One region of the Streptomyces sp. NPDC004629 genome, then DNA from elsewhere that is predicted to be linked to it. Evidence: riboswitches for the same ligand, from Rfam matches in the RefSeq annotation. Region 1 holds a riboswitch; each other region holds the start of a gene.
What was found. Region 1 has a riboswitch for cyclic di-AMP ahead of ACFYTE_RS28705 (transglycosylase SLT domain-containing protein). Riboswitches for the same ligand answer to the same signal wherever they lie in the genome.
Positions count from the first base shown of each region.

Region 1 (2,193 bases):
TCTGTCGCCAGCAGGAGGAACGCAAGGGGCCGGCCGGAGCGGTGAGTCGCGGCGGCCCGCTGTCCGTATTCTCTGGTCATGGCCGCTCCTCCCGCGTATTCACTCGTCGCCACCGACCTCGACGGAACGCTCCTGCGTGGCGACGACACCCTCTCCGACCGGTCCGTCGCCGCGCTCGCGCGCGTGGCACGGGCCGGCGCCCGGCACCTGGTGGTCACGGGGCGGCCGGCGCCCCGGGTGCGGCCGTTGCTCGACACGCTGGGCCGCGGGGGGCTCGCCGTGTGCGGACAGGGCGCGCAGGTGTACGACGCCGACATGGACCGCCTGCTGTGGTCGGTCACCCTGGACCGGGAGTTGGCCGAGACCGCGCTCGGCAAGATCGAGGCCGAGGTGGGGCAGGTGTACGCGGCCGTCGACCAGGACGGGGTGAGCGGGCTCACGCTCATCGAGCCCGGGTATCTGATGCCGCATCCGACCCTGCCCGCCGTCCGTGTCGAGCGGCGCGACGATCTGTGGTGCGCGCCCATCAGCAAGGTGCTGCTGCGTCACCCCGCCCTGTCGGACGACGAGTTGGCGGCGACGGCGCGCGCGGTCGTGGGCTCCCTGGCGACCGTGACCATGTCCGGGCCCGGGACCGTCGAGCTGCAGCCGTGCGGTATCAACAAGGCCACCGGTCTGGCCCTGGCCGCCGAGCACCTTCGGCTGGCTCCTGAAGAGGCCGTCGCCTTCGGTGACATGCCGAACGACATCCCGATGTTCGACTGGGCCGCCCACGGGGTGGCGATGGCCGGCGCCCACCCAGAGTTGAAGGCGGTGGCCGACGAGGTCACCCTGTCGAACGAGGACGACGGCGTGGCCGTCGTCCTCGAAAGACTGTTTCCGTGACGCGGTGTGTCAGTAGGCGCCGTTGACGTTGTCGATCGAGCCGTAGCGCTTGGCGGCGTAGTTGCAGGCGGCCGTGATGTTGGCGACCGGGTCGTAGATGTCGTACGACGTTCCCTCCACGTGGTAGGCGTTGAACGTCGGGTCGATCACCTGGAGCAGGCCCTTGGACGGGATGCCCTTGGCGGCGTTGGAGTCCCAGAGGTTGATGGCCCGTGGGTTGCCCGAGGACTCGCGCATGATGTTGCGGTGGATGCCGTTGTAGGTGCCGGGGATGTTCTTCTCCGCCATGATCGCGAGCGATTCGCGGATCCAGCCGTCGAGGTTGTTCGGGTACCCGGCAGGCGTTGTGCCGGCCGTTGTCACGGACCCGGGGGTGGCCGCGTGGGCGCCGGTGGCGCCGAGGAGCGGCAGGGCGAGCACCGCGGCTCCGGTGCCGGCCACGACGAGGGTGCGGACGAGGCGGTTGGTGCGGGGGTGGCGGTGCCGAGCGGCTGCAGACATGGCGATGTTCCTCTCCGGCGCCTGCGAGGTGAGCTGTCGGGTTCGGGCGGGGGAGGTGCCCGGTCGGCCGCCGAAAGGCGACGCGACTTCACCCCTAGCCGTTCCGGTCGGCTGTGCCGTCCGGCCCGGCGACTTCCCTGGGTCCCCCGCTCCTGCCGTACGAAATGTGGTTCGTCGATGGGTCATGTCGGGTGGCGGCAGGATTCGGCGTCCATCCGACTGGCCCGGAAGCTATGCGACCGCACATGTCGGAAACAAGTGGTGGATTCCCATCTCATACCGATTGACATGCGATTGAGATGTATGAGCCGCTTGATCCTTTGCTATTGCCAAGGGTCAACTGAGCATCGAGGAAAGGGCGGTGGGGGCTGCGGGCGGGGTGCTGCGCCACGGTAAAGGGTGACCCAAGTCACTTCCCTCGAAGCTCAAGTACATTCAGCGCCAAGGGGAATTGAGGTGCCAATAGCGGCAAAACGGGCACTTCATTCCGTGGTCCAGGGAATTCGCTTCTCCCAGGTCCGGTGGAAGATCACTTCGCCGCCCGTCGTGCAGACCACCTCGTCGGCGGTGACGAAGTGGCCGACGTCACCGGAAATCTCCGAACGGACCTGGACCGTGGTGTCCCACGGCAGATCCGGGCGGTGCAGCCGCACCGAGCGCTCCGAGCGGGCGCGGGCCGACAGCGGGTCGTTCCCCGTGATCGTGTACGTCTCCGTCGCGCCCTCGGTCCACTGCAGACCGTCCGGGTACGCGCGCGTGCCCTCGCGGCACGGGGCCACCTCCACCCGCCACTCGTCCTCGGCGACG
Region 1 covers NZ_JBIALO010000021.1:102,325-104,517, forward strand. Annotated here, with positions in the region: gene ACFYTE_RS28700 (HAD family hydrolase) at 79-885, shown strand; gene ACFYTE_RS28705 (transglycosylase SLT domain-containing protein) at 895-1,386, opposite strand; cyclic di-AMP (ydaO/yuaA leader) riboswitch at 1,390-1,573, opposite strand; gene ACFYTE_RS28710 (CocE/NonD family hydrolase) at 1,869-2,193, opposite strand, start outside.

Region 2 (2,193 bases), on a different contig from region 1:
TCCCTGGGGGCGTGGACCGGCGCCGCGTCCCAGCCGCGTCCGGTGCCGTCGGTGAGCGCCGACGACCGCGGCCGGGTCGTCATCGTGGACCGTCCCGGTGCCGTCCAGACGCAGCTGCTCATCGGCCGCGTCGGCGCCGACCGGCATGACCGGGTCTGGCCCGCCCAGGTGCTCGGCACGTACTGCCTCGGCGGCACCCTCACCTCCCGGCTCGACCGCGTTCTGCGGGAGGAGAAGGGCTACACCTACGGCGTGCGCGCCTTCGGCCAGGTCCTCAGGTCCGCCTCCGACGGCACGGGCGCCTCGCTGCTCGCCATCAGCGGCTCCGTGGACACCCCGAACACCGGTCCCGCGCTGGCCGACCTGTGGACGGTGCTGCGCACGCTGGCCGAGGAGGGGCTCACCGATGCCGAGCGCGACGTCGCCGTGCAGAACCTCGTCGGGGTGGCGCCGCTGAAGTACGAGACGGCGGCGGCCGTGGCGAGCACGCTCGCCGACCAGGTGGAGCAGCACCTGCCGGACGACTACCAGGCGAACCTGTACCGGCAGCTGGCCGCCACGGGCACCGTGGAGGCCACCGCCGCGGTGGTGAACGCGTTCCCGGTGGACCGGCTGGTGACGGTCCTGGTCGGCGACGCCGCGCAGATCAAGGAGCCGGCCGAGGCGCTCGGTATCGGCGAGGTACACGTGGTGTCCGCGGAGTAGGCGGAGCAGTTCGAGGTCCGGCACACGCGCGTGGGGCCCTGACGACCGGTCGTCAGGGCCCTTCCGTTCCCCCGGGGTGCCCGAATTGTGGCGGAGGGTGCCTGTCTGCGCTGTGGGATGCGCTACAAACACCCTGTTCGGTTTGGGGAGGGAAAGTGGCCCCCCTTAGCGTCGTCCGGGCTGTTCGTCAGGCAGTGCGCCGCGCCCGCGGCACCGGACAGCCATCGCCGAGTCCCCGTACGGCGCGAGCCAGGGGAGCCGGGGACCCAAGTCCCTGAGGTGAATCGGGCGTCCGCGCGGTGTGCGGCCTCCCGTAGGAGACCTTCCTGCTCCGAACCTGTCAGCTAACCCGGTAGGCGAGAAGGAAGGAAAGGACCAGCCACTTCATGGCGTTCACCCGCGCCACCGGGAAGCATCGTCGTTCCGGCCGGATGCACCGCACCTCCGCCCGCGCCGCGGGCGTCGCGACCCTCGCCGCCACCGGCGTCATGGGCACCTTCGCGGCCGGCCCGGCGCACGCCGCCGGGACCACCGCGGAGCAGACAGGCCTCATCCCCGTCGTCGGCATCGGCGACTCGGTCGCCGAGCAGATAGGCGCCCAGGCGGCCGCGCAGCGGCAGGCCGCCGAGGAGAAGGCGGCCGAGGAGGCCGCGCGCAAGGCGGCGGCGCGGCGGGCGGCGACGGAACGCGCGGCCGAGGTCCGGGCGGCCCGCGAGGCCGAGCGCAGGCGACTGAACGCCTACGTCGTGCCGATCGCGCACTCCTATGTCTCCACCGGCTACCGCACCGGCGGCTCCCTGTGGTCCTCCGGCACCCACACCGGCATCGACTTCCACGCCGCCGCCGGTACCGCCGTCCACGCGGTGGGCTCCGGCACCGTCGTGTCGGCCGGCTGGGGCGGCGCGTACGGCTACGAGGTGGTGATCCGGATGGCCGACGGCATGTACACCCAGTACGGCCATCTGTCGTCCGTCGGTGTCTCGGTGGGCGAGCGGGTCACTCCGGGGCGGCAGCTCGGGCTCTCCGGCTCGACGGGCAACACGACCGGCCCGCACCTGCATTTCGAGGCGCGGACGACCGCGGAGTACGGCTCCGACGTCGACCCCGTCGCCTATCTCCGCAAGCACGGCGTGAACGTCTGACGACCGGCGGCGCGTGGGTGCCGCGGCCCCGGCTCGCGAGCCGGGGTTTTCGTCGTTTCGGACGCCCCGATGTCCAAAAAATATCCATGGAATCCGGCCCGCCATCGGAAATTCCGGCTCATTGTCATAGAGTCACGGAACACACGTCAATCGTCGGCGTTTCACGGGGATTAAGGCGGAGGTCGGTCATGCGTATTCCGGCGCACTCGGTGTGCACGGCGATCCGGGACGACATCGTCGCCGGTGTCTACGAGCGCGGCAGCCGGCTCACCGAGGAAGTGCTCGCGCGCCGCTACGGCGTCTCGCGCGTCCCCGTCCGTGAGGCCCTGCGCACCCTGGAGGCGGA
Region 2 covers NZ_JBIALO010000015.1:90,507-92,699, reverse strand. Annotated here, with positions in the region: gene ACFYTE_RS23505 (M16 family metallopeptidase) at 1-705, shown strand, start outside; cyclic di-AMP (ydaO/yuaA leader) riboswitch at 921-1,079, shown strand; gene ACFYTE_RS23500 (M23 family metallopeptidase) at 1,092-1,847, shown strand; partial or broken gene ACFYTE_RS23495 (GntR family transcriptional regulator) at 2,036-2,193, shown strand, end outside.
Region 2: another riboswitch for cyclic di-AMP. It lies ahead of ACFYTE_RS23500 (M23 family metallopeptidase); the one in region 1 lies ahead of ACFYTE_RS28705 (transglycosylase SLT domain-containing protein).

Region 3 (2,193 bases), on a different contig from region 1:
GCCCCGCAACGCTACGACCTCCAGCACCCCGACCGGCCCGGCCACTGGGACAGCCGGTACTGGAGCCCGGTCAACGCTCCGGTGCTGGACCGGGACGGCAGGGTCGCCCTGTTGGTGCACCGGATCGAGGAGGCCACCGAACTCGTACGGGTGCGGCGCGAGACCGCTGCCGGCCGGGGCGAGGTGCTGGAGTCCGAGCTGTACCGGCGCGCCTGCACACTCCAGGACGTCAACGAGCGGTTGCGTCAGGCGCATGCGCGCGAGCGCGAGGTGGCGCTCGCGCTGCAGAAGGCGATGCTGCCCGCCCCACGGCAGATCGGCTGCCACCGGGCCGCCGTGCGGTACCAGCCCGCCGTCGGCGCGCTGAACGTGTGCGGAGACTGGTACGACCTCGTCGACCTGGTCGACGGCGACCGCATCGGCGTGTCGGTCGGCGACGTGGTCGGGCACGGCCTGGAAGCGGCCGGTGTCATGGGGCAGTTGCGCAGCGCCCTGAGCGCCGCCTCACGCGTCGCCGTGGGCCCCGCCCAGGCCCTGGACGTCCTGGGGCGCTACGCCCATGTGGTCGACGGCGCCGAATCGGCCACGGCGGTGACGACGTTCATCGACTTCGACGCGCGCACCATCGCCTACAGCAGCGCGGGCCACCCGCCGCCGGCGCTCGTCCACGCCGACGGCCGTGTGGAGTTCCTCGACCGGGCGACCGATCACCCGCTCGACGCCCAGCCCGATCCCCGGCCGCGCCGGGAGGCCCTGACCACGTTCGGCCTCGGCGCGTCGCTGGTCCTGTACACCGACGGACTGGTCGAGCGGCGGCACGAGGACATCGACGCCGGTCTGGCCCGCCTCGCCGACTCCCTCGGCCGCCATCGCACCGCCGAACCGGAGGTTCTCGCCGACGTCGTGCTGCGGGAGTTGCTGCCGCCCGAGGGCGCCACCGACGACACCGCGCTCATCGTCGTCAGGCTGTGACGACCGGGTCCGGGGACGGATCTCACACCCGCGTATCGGGCATTCCGCGCTCCAACCTTCACACGAGGGACACATGTTGGCTAGGTTGACGCCCAGGCCGCCCGGTCCACCCGGCGAACCCCGTCGGGCCGCGCGGCCGCCGCCGAGTCCGGTGGCCGCCGAGCCGACCGGAGCCGGGGACCCGACCGACGATGGGGTGAATCGGCCCGACTGCCCTGCGGGCAGGGGCCGTAGGGCACGCCTTCCGGAACCGTACGCCCGAACCCGACGGCTGACTCGGCAGGCGGAGCACGGAAGGAGCGCGTCGCCCATGGCGCCGGAGAGCCGCGACGAGGTCCGGCAACGGATCGACAGCCTCTACGACCAGGCCGAGAACGCCACCGGGAACTACAACGCGACGCGTGCGATGACCGCCAGAACACGGACGCGCGGTGTCCCGCTGCGCAAGCGGCCGGGCGGGCGCGGCGATCCCGCCCTCGACGAGGTCGCCCGGCAGTGGTTCGACGTGGCGCGCGCGAAGCTCGGTCCGACCGTTCCGGCCGTGCTCCCGGCCGACCGGATGCCCGAGCGGCCGGTCGGAGACCGCCCCGGCCCTCCCCCGTCGGACGGCGGGCCGGAGGCCGCGGGCCGCCCCGTGCCCGAACTGCCCCCGGGACCCACCCGTCGCACCGTCGCGGAACTGACCGGCGGCCCGGCACCGGCACTGCCCGGCGGCCCGCTCCCGGCACTGCCGGCCGGCTCGGCACCGGCACTGACCGGCGGCCCGGCACCCGAGCCCACCGGCCGCTCGCTCCCGGAGACTGCCGCTCGTTCCGGTCCCGAGCCGGCCGCGGGGCCCGTCGCCGCGCTGCCCGCCGTGCCCGCGCGGCAGCGACAACCCGAGGCGCCGAACGCGTCGGCGCTGCCCGCGCCCGCTATCGGGCGGCACAGGCCCTCACCGGCCGATTCCAAGGAGAGCAACCGCCGCAAGCTCGCCGCGGCACGCGAGATGCTGACCCGGCACGCTGTGCGGCAACCGGAGGCGGTGACGGCGATCGAGCCTCGGCCTGAAGCAGCGGCGGCGTCCGAGCCCCGGCCTGAAGCGGTGGCGGTGGTGGCGTTCGAGCCCCAGCCGGAAGCTGTAGCGGTGGCGGCGGCGATCGAGCCGCGGCCGGGAGCAGTGGCGGTGGCGGCGTCCGAGCCCCGGCCTGAAGCAGCCGTGCCCTCCGGCTCTTCCGGCAC
Region 3 covers NZ_JBIALO010000002.1:427,236-429,428, reverse strand. Annotated here, with positions in the region: gene ACFYTE_RS04940 (PP2C family protein-serine/threonine phosphatase) at 1-972, shown strand, start outside; cyclic di-AMP (ydaO/yuaA leader) riboswitch at 1,119-1,273, shown strand; gene ACFYTE_RS04935 (NlpC/P60 family protein) at 1,283-2,193, shown strand, end outside.
Region 3: another riboswitch for cyclic di-AMP. It lies ahead of ACFYTE_RS04935 (NlpC/P60 family protein); the one in region 1 lies ahead of ACFYTE_RS28705 (transglycosylase SLT domain-containing protein).

Region 4 (2,193 bases), on a different contig from region 1:
AAAAACCGCGGGCGCATCACAGGAGGAGACATGCACGACGGGGGACGGAAAGCGACGAGGAGAGGACGGGAACGAGAAGGCGGGGGGAACTGAGGGGGTGCGGTGAGCGTAGGAGGCGGCGGGTCTCCTCGACCGCCGGCCGCACCCGCGCCGCCCGCCTGGTCACCGCGACATGGAAAGGCCCCGCCCCGGCGCGTACGGGGGAAGACGCGTCGGGGCGGGGGGTTCGTGGGGACGGGGGCGGCCCCGGGGCGCCCTCCACGGGGGAGGGCGCCGTTGCGCCGGGGCTGTGGCCGGACTACCGACCAGCCGTCACTTCAGGTGCAGCTGCTGGCCCGGGTAGATGAGGTCGGCGTTCTCGACGATGTCCTGGTTCAGCTGGAACAGCTTCTGCCAGCCGCCCTTGACGCCGTGTCGCTCGGCGATCGAGCTGAGGGTGTCGCCCGTGACGACCTTGTACTCGCCGTCACCCTTCTTGACCGTCTTGCCGGTCGGGGTGGTGACCGTCTTGTTCGCGGCCGGCCGGTCGGCGGAGCGGGAGGCGGACTGCCGCTCGGTGGAGCGGTCGGTGCCGGCATTCGAAGAACCGGTGCCGGTGCCGGTGTTCGAAGAACCGGTGCCGGTGCCGGTGTTCGAGGAACCGCTGCCCGTGGTGGTGTTCGAGGAGCCGGTGTTGCCGCCGGACGCGGAGCCGCCGGCGTAGGCGGCGCCGGACAGGCCCTTGCCGCAGACCGGCCAGGCACCCTTGCCCTGGCCCGCGAGAACCTTCTCGGCGATCGCTATCTGCTGCGACTTGCTGGCCCTGTCGGCGGTGCCCGCGTACTGCGTGCCGCCGTACGCGGCCCAGGTGGAGGCCGAGAACTGCAGGCCGCCGTAGTAGCCGTTGCCGGTGTTGATGGACCAGTTGCCGCCGGACTCGCACTGGGCGACGGTGTCCCACTCGGAGGCGGTGGCGGCGGAGGCGCTGCCGGCCGCCATCAGCGGGGCGGCGACTGCGGCGCCGGTGACACCGGCGAGCGCCACGACACGGGTGACCTTGGACGTACGACGACGCTTGCCCTTGCCGAAGAACAGCATGGATGGATCCCCTCACCGACGCCTGCGAGGTGAGCTGTCGGGTTCGGGCCGGTTGAGTTGCCCGGCCACGTCTCCGTGTGGAGGCGTGGCTTCACCCCGAGCCGCTTCGGTCAACCGACCGGCACGGCACTTACCTTGGGTCCCCCGCTCCTGCCTACGGCGCTTGACGCGACGACTGTTCCCGTACGGCCGCTGGCAGGACTCGGCGTTGCGGCAGCCGGGGCTCGCGGTGGCGAGCGGTCATGACCGTAGGCATGCGATCGCCGGAATTTCAAAGACGATCAGGGCTTCTGAGACTCATCCCACACTTTGAGCAAACCGGACATCACCCACGAAACGAGACGTCAGCTCCCGCTACTTTTCGCCCGTTTCGACCCCGACGTCCAGGGTCTGACCGGGGGCGATGTGGTTCGGATCGGCACCGATGGCCTTCTCGTTGGCGGCGTAGAGCGCACGCCAGCCGCCGTCCACATCAAGGGAGTCGGCGATGGAGGCGAGAGTGTCGCCGGCGCGCACGGTGTAGGCGTGCCGCCCGGCGGGGCCTGACTCCTGGTCAGCCGTCCTGCTTGCCCCGCTTACCCCGCTTGCCTCGCTTGCCCCGCTTTCGTTCGCACTGTCGCCCCGGTGGCGACCGCCGCCGAGGGATCCGGTGTCGACCAGGCTCCAGGAGCCTCCGCTGCGCCAGGAATTGTCCGAGGCCGCGGACTCGCGGTTCTCCGTGGGCGAGCCGTCCTCCGGCGAGGCGCCGGGCTCGGACGAGGCCGGCCCACCGGGCTCGGCGGAACCCGTAGGGCCGTCCGTCGCATCGCGGCCGGCACTCGCGCTCGGCGAGGGCGAGGCGGACGGCGAGGCGTCCGCCTCGGGCGCCGCGGGGTCGGCGGGTTCTGAGGGCGAGGACGAGTCGGACGAGCCGGAGGATTCGGATCCTTCCGGTGAATCGGTGGAATCCAGTGGTTTCTGAGGATCTGACGGACCGGAGGACTTCGTGGAGCCCTTCGCACCGGACGAACCGCCGTCCGTCACGCCGGTGTCGACACCGACGGAGCCCGAGGCCGAGGTGAGCCCGGACAGCAGGGCGCAGGTCGCCCACGGGGTGGTGCCCCGGTCGGCGAGGAT
Region 4 covers NZ_JBIALO010000006.1:79,147-81,339, forward strand. Annotated here, with positions in the region: gene ACFYTE_RS10885 (transglycosylase family protein) at 313-1,077, opposite strand; cyclic di-AMP (ydaO/yuaA leader) riboswitch at 1,082-1,249, opposite strand; gene ACFYTE_RS10890 (transglycosylase family protein) at 1,432-2,193, opposite strand, start outside.
Region 4: another riboswitch for cyclic di-AMP. It lies ahead of ACFYTE_RS10885 (transglycosylase family protein); the one in region 1 lies ahead of ACFYTE_RS28705 (transglycosylase SLT domain-containing protein).